3 regions of the Paenibacillus sp. FSL H8-0168 genome follow, and region 2 is predicted to be linked to each of the others. Evidence: riboswitches for the same ligand, from Rfam matches in the RefSeq annotation. Region 2 holds a riboswitch; each other region holds the start of a gene.
The links. Region 2 has a riboswitch for glycine ahead of MHI21_RS19685 (sodium:alanine symporter family protein). Riboswitches for the same ligand answer to the same signal wherever they lie in the genome.

Region 1: linked by a shared signal. The riboswitch ahead of sdaAB (L-serine ammonia-lyase, iron-sulfur-dependent subunit beta) and the one ahead of MHI21_RS19685 (sodium:alanine symporter family protein) in region 2 are both predicted to bind glycine.
Region 3: linked by a shared signal. The riboswitch ahead of gcvT (glycine cleavage system aminomethyltransferase GcvT) and the one ahead of MHI21_RS19685 (sodium:alanine symporter family protein) in region 2 are both predicted to bind glycine.

Annotation. Positions count from the first base shown of each region.
Region 1 is NZ_CP151948.1:479,975-483,255, forward strand. It holds gene MHI21_RS02210 (Ig-like domain-containing protein) at 1-271, shown strand, start outside; gene sdaAA (L-serine ammonia-lyase, iron-sulfur-dependent, subunit alpha) at 342-1,241, opposite strand; gene sdaAB (L-serine ammonia-lyase, iron-sulfur-dependent subunit beta) at 1,231-1,920, opposite strand; glycine riboswitch at 2,132-2,247, opposite strand; gene MHI21_RS02225 (DUF6359 domain-containing protein) at 2,463-3,281, shown strand, end outside.
Region 2 is NZ_CP151948.1:4,465,297-4,468,577, reverse strand. It holds gene MHI21_RS19690 (glycoside hydrolase family 1 protein) at 37-1,494, shown strand; glycine riboswitch at 1,757-1,851, shown strand; gene MHI21_RS19685 (sodium:alanine symporter family protein) at 2,011-3,281, shown strand, end outside.
Region 3 is NZ_CP151948.1:4,279,474-4,282,754, forward strand. It holds gene MHI21_RS18845 (PTS mannitol transporter subunit IICB) at 1-96, opposite strand, end outside; gene gcvH (glycine cleavage system protein GcvH) at 475-873, opposite strand; glycine riboswitch at 1,175-1,367, shown strand; gene gcvT (glycine cleavage system aminomethyltransferase GcvT) at 1,544-2,650, shown strand; gene gcvPA (aminomethyl-transferring glycine dehydrogenase subunit GcvPA) at 2,770-3,281, shown strand, end outside.

The sequences.
Region 1 (3,281 bases), 1.8 Mb from region 2:
TGTACCCGTGGATGTTGATACGCTTAAATACCTGCAAACAGACGAAGTCGCATTGAATTTGAAGGCAGGACAGCTGGCTAAGGTTACGGCTACAGCCACGTATAAGGATGAGTCGGAGAAGGATGTTTCCAAACCGGCTGTCTGGTCCTCGTCCAGAATTATTGTTGCGACCGTCAAAGACGGTAACATTAAGGCACAGGGCAAGGGTAAAGCTGTAATTACTGTGAAATATGCAGGTAAAATGACGAAGGTACAGGTAACCGTTCAGTAAAAAAGAGAGCAAGCATACGTCCAAGGACGATAGGCTTGCTCTTTTATTTTAAGGAGGCACCGCATATAAATTATGACTTATCTTTCTTGGTCGGTGTGTTGCGTGTAAGTGATTCGGTCAAACGCTTGCCAGTCGGCGTCTGGGCCAACCCGCCTTTGGCGGTCTCGCGGTGCTTCGACGGCATCGCACTGCCGACTTCAAGCATGACGTCAATGACTTCGTCAGACGGAATAGCGCTGCGCACACCCGCCAAAGCCATGTCCGCTGCGGCAAGCGCAGTCACGGCTCCCAGCCCGTTGCGCACGATGCACGGAATCTCCACGAGTCCGGCGACGGGGTCGCAAATCAGGCCGAGCGTGTTCTTAAGAGCGAGGCCCACGGCGTGAACAGCCTGTTCAGGCGTACCACCGCGCAGCTCGACCATAGCGCCAGCGGCCATCCCGATAGCTGAGCCAATCTCAGCCTGACAGCCTCCTTCCGCGCCAGAAATGAAGGAGTTGTTGGCGATCACGTAGCCAATGGCCCCAGCGGCGAACAGGCCGTTCACCATATGCTCATCATCCCATCCGAACCGCTCCTGCGCACTGATGAAAACACCTGGGATAACCCCACATGACCCTGCAGTGGGCGTGGCGACAATGCGACCCATGGATGCATTAACCTCCGACACGGAGAGGGCATAAGCCATGGCGAGCGCGGAGGCATCGCCGGAGCAGGTTTCCCCTGCCCGCAGATACTCGGCTAGGCGCTTGCCGTCACCGCCCGTCAATCCACTGCGGGATACGGTGTCTTGTGTCTGTCCGCGATGAACGGCTTCCTTCATGACTTCATAATAATCAGACATTTGACGAAAGATTTCTTCCTCCGTTGTATTCGTTTCTTGCACCTGCTCTTGAATCATCAAGCGGCCAATCGTGGTGGATTCTTCAGCGCATAAAGCGCTGATCTCATGCAGATGGCTAAACCGCATCGGATTCAGCTCCTTTTTTCAAATTAATCATCTTAATTTCATACATATGAGGTAAAGAACGCAGTTCCGCAATTAGTTCAGCTGGAGCAGAACTGTCCGTTTCAATGGCGGTGAGTGCTTCACCATCCCGGCCCTTGCGATCTACGTGCATATAGGCAATGTTAATGTGAGCCGCGCCCAGCGCTGAAGTTATCGCGCCCAATGTACCGGGCTTATCCGAGTGGAGAAGCACCAGCGTAGGCAGCTCCCCGGTCAGATTGACCCGGAATTCGTTCAGTTGCTGGACATGGATGCTGCCGCCGCCGATGGAGGAGCCCAACAGTGTACGCTGATCCTCGCCCTTCCACAGCTCGAAACGGACAGTGTTCGGATGAGGGGCGGGGAGTCCGCTGACGGCGAATTCCACGGCCATCCCGGCTTGTTCGGCCCATTGCTCGGCATCGGGAATCCGGTGATCGTCCGTATCGTAATTAAGCAGTCCTGCGATGAGCGCCAGATCTGTACCGTGTCCTTTATACGTATCGGCAAAGGAACCGTATAATGTCATGCGGGCACGGTCAGGCTGCTCTCCGAGCCAGTGCCGGGCAACGCGTGCGAGTCGCACTGCGCCTGCGGTGTGTGAACTGGAAGGTCCGGTCATGGCCGGGCCGATAATAGAAAATACATCTTTGAAACGCATGGTGTGACCCCCTGTATGTTCTAATACCATACTATATGGTATTTCCGCGTCTTTGCGCGGTTATGACGGTTCCTAATGCTGACGCACAATGTGAGCACAAAAAAGGACAGGATAAGGAAGTTTCCCTTATCTCTGTCCTCGTTACCTGAGAGTTTCGTGCGGTGTTCTTACCGCCTTACCCCTTGGGTGGCTTGCGCTCTCTCCAGAGTTGCGTCAGATGACGATACATGGACCTGAGAGATTATCCGCCAGCCGGGTGCTGGCGTCTTGCTCCTTCGGTGCCGCCAGAGTATAGGCTCCCTGGACAGACTCTCCCGTCATCTTCATTCGCGTATACCGTTCTACATGTCTTCCTTAGGGTAATGTATGCCGTGCTCGGTGTCAATCACAGGGTTCAATTTTTACATAAACAGGTGCGTTTCCAATAAAAAAGATTAAAATTTACATAATTATGGATGAAATCAGGAAGGAATTAGAAGATTGGCGGCTAATCTGATAAAGGACAAGTACATTTATGGAAAACATAGGAGGGATATTGACGTATGGTAAAAGGCTTGCGGTTCACAGGTTCACGCTTAAAAGGGATGCTGCATCTAGCAGCAATCGTATCACTGCTGATCGGGATCTTCGTTCCATTCGGTCAGGTCAAGGCAGAGGGAGCATTGACAGTAGCCGAAGCACTTCAGGGCCAAAGCAGTGGAGGTACGGTGACGGTGGAAGGCTACATCGTCGGACATGCTACCGGATCGAAAACGGCTAACTTTTCTTCTCCGTTCGCGAATGATTTTAACGTACTGATTGCCGATCAGGCAAATGAACGTAATACGTCTAATCTATTGGATGTACAGCTGACTTCAGCGTACAGAGGGCAATTTGGGCTGTCAGGCCATCCTGAGCTGATCGGCAGCAAAATTCGTGTGACGGGTACACTCGGCGCCTACAATAATTTTGGTGGAGTGAAAAGTCCAAGCGCTGTTGAACTGGTGAGCGGAAGCGAGCCAGGGGAACCAGGTGAACCTGGCAACCCGGGTCAACCCGGTACTACATTGCCGGATGGAAAAGGCAAAAAGGTGCTGTTCGATAATACGCACGCACAGACCGCTGGAGCAGCAGATTGGGTCATTGAAGGCGCCTTCTCCGACTTTGCCAATGGACTGCGTAATGTAGGCTTTACGGTAGACCAATTGAATCGTCCCATTCCTTTTACTTATGGAGAGCAGGCCATAACATATGATAAGCTGCGCCAATATGATGTGTTCATTATTGGTGAAGCGAATGTTGCCTTTAAGGCATACGAGCAGGCTGCTCTGCTGCAATACGTGAATAACGGGGGGAGCGTCTTCTTCATCTCCGATCATTAT
Region 2 (3,281 bases):
GTAAAAATCTTAAATACGGAAAGAGGTTTTTATACTATGACGAAGACGCTAAAAGGGTTTCCGAAAAACTTCTTGTGGGGCGGGGCAACCGCAGCCAACCAATTGGAAGGCGCTTTTGACGTAGATGGAAAAGGATTGTCCAGCGCAGACATGGTTGCCTATGTACCCAAAGCAGAGCGCAAGAACGATCACGCTATAGAGATTTCGTCCGAACGACTCGAAGACATTTTGGCAGGCAAAGTCAATGCACGTTTTCCAAAGCGTGAAGGTGTAGACTTTTACCACCATTACAAAGAAGATATTGCATTATTCGCTGAAATGGGCTTTAAAGTATTTCGTATGTCCATCCACTGGTCGCGGATTTTCCCGAATGGCTATGATGCCGAGCCGAATGAAGCAGGATTGCAATTCTACGACAATGTATTTGATGAGCTGCGCAAGTATAATATTGAGCCCTTGGTAACATTGTCACATTACGAAACACCGCTAGGTCTGACTCAGAAGTATAATGGCTGGCTGGGACGTGAAGTCATACAGCATTACGTAAATTATGCCGAAACGGTGTTTACGCGCTATAAGGATAAAGTAAAATACTGGCTGACCTTTAATGAAATCAATGTAATGACCATGAGTCCGTTCACCGGTGGCGGTGTGGTTATTGACCGTGTAGAAAACAAACAACAAGCGATATATCAAGCATTGCATCATCAATTTGTAGCTAGTGCACTGGCGACCAAACGGGGACATGAGATCATCCCGGGCGCTCAGATCGGCTGTATGCTGGCACGTATTGAAAGCTATCCACATACGTGTAACCCAGAGGATATACTGAAAGCCCAGCATGAAAATCAGATGAACCTGTTCTTTACGGATGTGCATGCCCGTGGGGAATATTCTAACTACATGAATCGTTATTTTGAAGAAAATAATGTTGTAATACACACAGAACCAGGCGATGCCGAAATATTGAAAAATAATACGGTTGATTTTATCTCATTCAGCTACTATATGACCTTGACCGTATCTGCAGGTCCAGAAGGCGAAAAAGCAGCAGGAAACCTAATTGGTGGCGTGAAAAATCCGTATCTGCAGTCCTCCGACTGGGGCTGGCAGATCGATCCGATCGGCCTGCGTGTTACGCTGAATACGTTTTATGACCGCTATAAAAAGCCGCTGTTCATCGTGGAAAATGGTTTGGGTGCGTATGATAAGGTGGAAGAAGACGGCTCTGTGCATGACACGTATCGCATTGATTACTTGCGTCAGCATATTGCCCAAATGAAGGAAGCGATTGCCGACGGTGTTGATCTGATTGGTTACACCAGCTGGGGCCCTATCGACCTTGTGAGCATGTCTACTTCCGAAATGTCCAAGCGCTACGGATTTATTTACGTCGATCTGGATGATGACGGTAACGGAACGCTCAAACGCTCCAAAAAGGACTCTTTTAACTGGTATAAAAATGTGATAGCAACCAATGGTGAAGAATTGTAATTTCATATCATCTCGGGCGGGTATAGAAGAGGACATCCTAAGGATGCAATCTGCTGTACCCGCTTTTTTATAGACACAATAATAATATTTCAGAGGGCTTCACAAATTTTTCACTTGTAATAAGCTGAAAGTTTTCTGTATAATGAATAAAAATTTCATATGTCTGGTTGATGTTTGCGGGAGATGGAACGAAGGTTCCGACCGAAGGGGCAAAACTCTCAGGTGCTTAGGCTGATTACAGCAACAAGCGGGGACCGTAAACGGACAGAACTCTGGAGAGACCCTTAATTGGGCGCCGAAGGTGCACCGCAGATAACATCTGCTTAAACTCTCAGGCAAAAGGACAGAGACGCGAATAACCTGTGACAGGGAATGCCCTAGGCTTTTTTATGAGCTATTAGAGGTAGAAACCTGCACAAGATGGTTGTATTTTTTCGTGCCTTTAACCTCTCCAGGAGTCGAATCAGCGGATTTGACTCTTTTTTGTTTTCTAATATGCTGGAGGAGCGGGTTGAAATGAATTTGGTACATGTGTTAGAAGCGATTAGTAGCTGGATATGGGGGGCGCCTCTCATCATTCTTGTCATGGGAACGGGGTTATGGCTGACCATACGTTTGAAGATGCTGCAGGTATTCCGCCTGCCCCTAGCGATCAAGCTGATCGGTAAAGCCCCGAATGAAGGCAGCGGGGATGTAAGTAGTTTTGCGGCTTTGAGTACAGCGTTGGCGGCTACAGTTGGCACAGGAAGTATTGTCGGCGTAGCGACAGCCATTAAGCTGGGTGGGCCGGGTGCCTTGTTCTGGATGGTCGTTGCCGCCTTTTTTGGGATGGCGACAAAATATGCGGAAGGTGTACTTGCGGTAAAATACCGGGTGAAAGATAGGAATGGACAATTTTCCGGCGGCCCGATGTATTATATTGAGAAAGGTCTTGGACGCCGTTTTAAACCGCTGGCGATGCTGTTTGCTTTTTCGGGCATGCTGGTAGCGTTGTTCGGGATTGGAACGTTTCCGCAGGTCAAAGCGATTGTATCTTCGACCGAGAACAGCTTTGGCGTTCCGCCTATTGTAACGGCACTGATTATTGCGATCCTTACAGGACTGGTTACCATTGGAGGACTCAAAAGCATTGCCAAGGTATCGACGAAGGTCGTTCCTTTTAAAACAGGCTTGTACGTACTGATCTGTCTCATCGTACTGATTCGGTTTGCTGACCAACTTCCTGCCGCAATCGCGCTGGTGCTTCATTCGGCATTTTCAACTACATCTGCAACGGGCGGATTTGCCGGAGCTACGATTATGCTGGCGATGCGAAGTGGGGTAGCCAGAGGTATTTTTGCCAATGAGGCCGGATTGGGGAGCGCACCGATTGCAGCCGCAGCTGCTAAAACCAAATGGCCTGCGGAGCAAGGGCTAATTTCCATGACAGGCGTGTTTATTGATACGATGGTTATTTGTGTGATGACCGGATTGACGCTGCTGGTTAGCGGTGTGTGGAGCGGGCCTACCGATGCGGGCCTGATGACTCAGCAAGCATTTTCCAGCGCATTCCCGCTGGGGGCAGAACTGCTCACAATTATTCTGATTATGTTCGCGTTCACCACCATGCTCGGCTGGAACTATTACGGGGAACGCTGTGTTGAATACTTGCTTGGGGTCAAGTGGATTAAGCCATACCGTTATCTGTTCATTCTACTCGTTGCCGGGGGCGCGTTCATTAAACTGGATGCGATTTGGTTGCTGGCAGATATCTTTAACGCAATGATGGCTTTCCCGAACCTGATTGC
Region 3 (3,281 bases), 190 kb from region 2:
ATTGGGCATAACCATACCGCTGAGAAAACGGCCAAAACGCTGTACGGCGACACGAGTGCCTCCTTTTGAACTTGGCTTTGCGTCCAATGTACTCATATTCAAATCCTCCTTGTAGGTAAGCATCACTACCTTTTCTTAAAATTCATACTAAATGACAGCGCTATCTTCATCAACGAAATGAAAACGTACTTTCGTCATGAACGTTGATGACAACATTTAAATTTAAATTATCCGAGAAGGTATTAGACCTGCATAATTCTTCTTAATATGACCTGTAGCTATAGAAATTAGTCGAAAAACCGTGCTGGTTTATATATGATTCTTACTATAGGGACAACTCTCTACATCAGAATAAAACACGTAATTACGTCTGAAAAAAGACAAAAAAATAGCCGCTATGTCAAATCATAGCGACTGTTGTATACAAAAATCGAGCAGACAAATAACACTCTTATTCCATACTACATTGCTCCATTACTGCTCATCGGAAATCAACTGCTCGTATTGATCCGCAGACAGTAGCTTGCCCAATGCTTCCTCCACATCTTTACCCATCTCTACTTCGATCATCCAACCTTTTTCATAGGGAGATTCATTTACTAGCTCAGGCGTACTTTCCAGCGCTTCATTCACTTTTAATACGGTTCCCGTCACCGGGGCAAAAAGGTCGGATACCGTCTTCACCGATTCAATCGTACCGATCTCCGCTCCCTGCTCAATCGTTACTCCCGCCTCCGGTAATTCTACAAAAACAATATCACCCAGTTGATGCTGTGCAAAGTCTGTAATACCAATCCGCAACGTTCCATTCTCTGTGCGCTGAACCCACTCATGTTCGTCTGTATACCAAAGTTGCTGCTTTACTTCACCCATCCTGTTCCCCTCGCTTCCATATGAATAAAATCGCTTTTGCTCACCTGTATTAGACAGGTTAAGATTATGACAACAGGAACACTCATGTCAATAATACTAACAAAAATACTTCATATGACCTCATATGGCGTACTATATAAAAATATGATAACTTATAACAAACGCTTACATATCCTTATTTATATATTAAATGTTTTTTCTATTGTTTTTGATGACATTTTTATTGACATTTCGAATGAATTTGCGTATTAATGGGTTATAGCAAATGCTTTGGGAAACACCCCGACAACTGCAAACGCGGATGAACGCGGAGGGAGAGACTGCCAAAAAGATTCGCATAGCTGTTGCCGCTTATGAGACATAAGTTGCACGCGAATCGGATCAAGTTGTTATCTGCAAAGCCAGGTAATATACTGTTGATCCCGAAGGTAGCGCCGAAGGAGTAAGCCTGCATTGCAGGTGAATCTCTCAGGCAAAAGGACCTCTGCCGGACGCATCTCTGGAGAGCATTCGCTATTGGAGCGGATCACCCAAGGGGAAACCCGGTACATACCGGGGTAACTTTCTGGTATCAAGGACAGAGCTGAAAAAAGAGTGTAGACTGCCGTCTATACGTTTTTTTCGGCCTGTCTTTTTTGTTTAGCCGATCACACCCGATAGGAGTGGAAAAATGACTAATTTGCGAAAAACACCGCTATATTCGTCCTACGGGACGCAGTCTGGGGTTCGTTGTATTGACTTTGGCGGCTGGGAGCTCCCCGTTCAGTTTAGCGGCATTCAAAAGGAGCATGAGGCCGTCCGGCAACGTGCGGGTTTATTCGATGTATCGCATATGGGCGAATTTTTGGTTGAAGGCAAAGAGGCCGAAGCTTTTCTGCAAAGGGTGACCACGAATGATGTTAGCCAGTTGGAACCAGGTCAGGCACAATATTCACTCCTGTGTTACCCCGATGGAGGGGTAGTAGACGACCTGCTTGTTTACTGCAAAGGGCCGGAGCGCTACATGCTCGTTGTGAACGCCTCTAACATCGATAAGGATTGGGATTGGCTAATTCGCCATATGCCTGCATCCGTTCACATGGAGAATGTGTCTGATGCGATAGCATTGCTGGCGTTGCAAGGACCGGAAGCAGCACGTATTGCCGCAGCCGTGGCAGATACGGACATTACGAATCTGGCATCTTTCCGCTTCCATGAGAATGTGCCATTGTTCGGAGCAAAAGCACTCGTCTCACGAACCGGATATACGGGTGAAGACGGTTTTGAATTTTACGTACCTGCCGCGGAAGCACCAGCCGTATGGGAGGGTTTGCTTCGTTCCGGTGAGTCGTATGGACTGATTCCCGCTGGACTTGGTGCTCGGGATACCCTACGCTTTGAGGCACGGTTGCCGCTGTACGGACAGGAGTTATCTTCCACGATTTCACCACTCGAAGCCGGTCTAGGGTTCTTCGTCAAGCTGAATAAGGGAGATTTTATCGGTAGAGAAGCACTGCAACGTCAGAAAGATCAAGGGATTCCTCGCAAATTGATCGGGCTGGAAATGATGGATCGCGGTATCCCACGCGCCCATTATCCGGTATTCGCAGAAGGTCAACACATCGGTGAGGTCACAACGGGAACTCAGTCGCCCACCTTGAAGCGTAATCTCGGCCTCGCCTTGATAGACAGTCGTTTTAGCGCCCTCTCCACACCGCTGGAGGTTGAGATTCGTGGCAAACGCCTGCGTGCCGAGGTGGTGGCAGCCCCCTTTTATAAACGCCTGCGCCGATCTTAAACTCTCTTCATTTCAATAAAGCAAACATGTCAGATATGAACTTCCGGGTTTTCATCTCACACTTTTTTATTAGCTAATTTACGATTTAAATTTTGCTTTTCGAAAGGAGCCAAGAACCTATGAAGCAGCATCGTTATCTCCCTATGACTGAACAGGATCAAACCGAAATGCTGCGTGTGGTCGGCGTTTCATCCATCGATGATTTATTCAGTGACATTCCAGAGGCCATTCGATATCAAGGGGAACTTCCTCTTTCTTCTCGGCTCGACGAGAGAGCCTTGACCCGACATTTGGCCGAGCTGGCCGGACACAACGCCAATACAGACACACATGCCAGCTTTCTTGGCGCAGGAATTTATGATCATCATATTCCGTCTGTCATCCAGCACATCACTTCACGCTCGGAATTCTATACAGCCTACACCCCCTATCAGCCGGAAGTAAGCCAAGGCGAGCTACAAGCCATTTTCGAGTTTCAGTCGTATATTTGCGAACTGACGGGCATGGCTGTAGCTAATGCCAGCATGTACGACGGAGCGACTGCACTGGCGGAAGCGGGCTCACTGTCCGCCGCAGCTACCCGCCGTAAACAGCTTATCGTATCAAGGTCCGTCCATCCGGAGGCACGTCA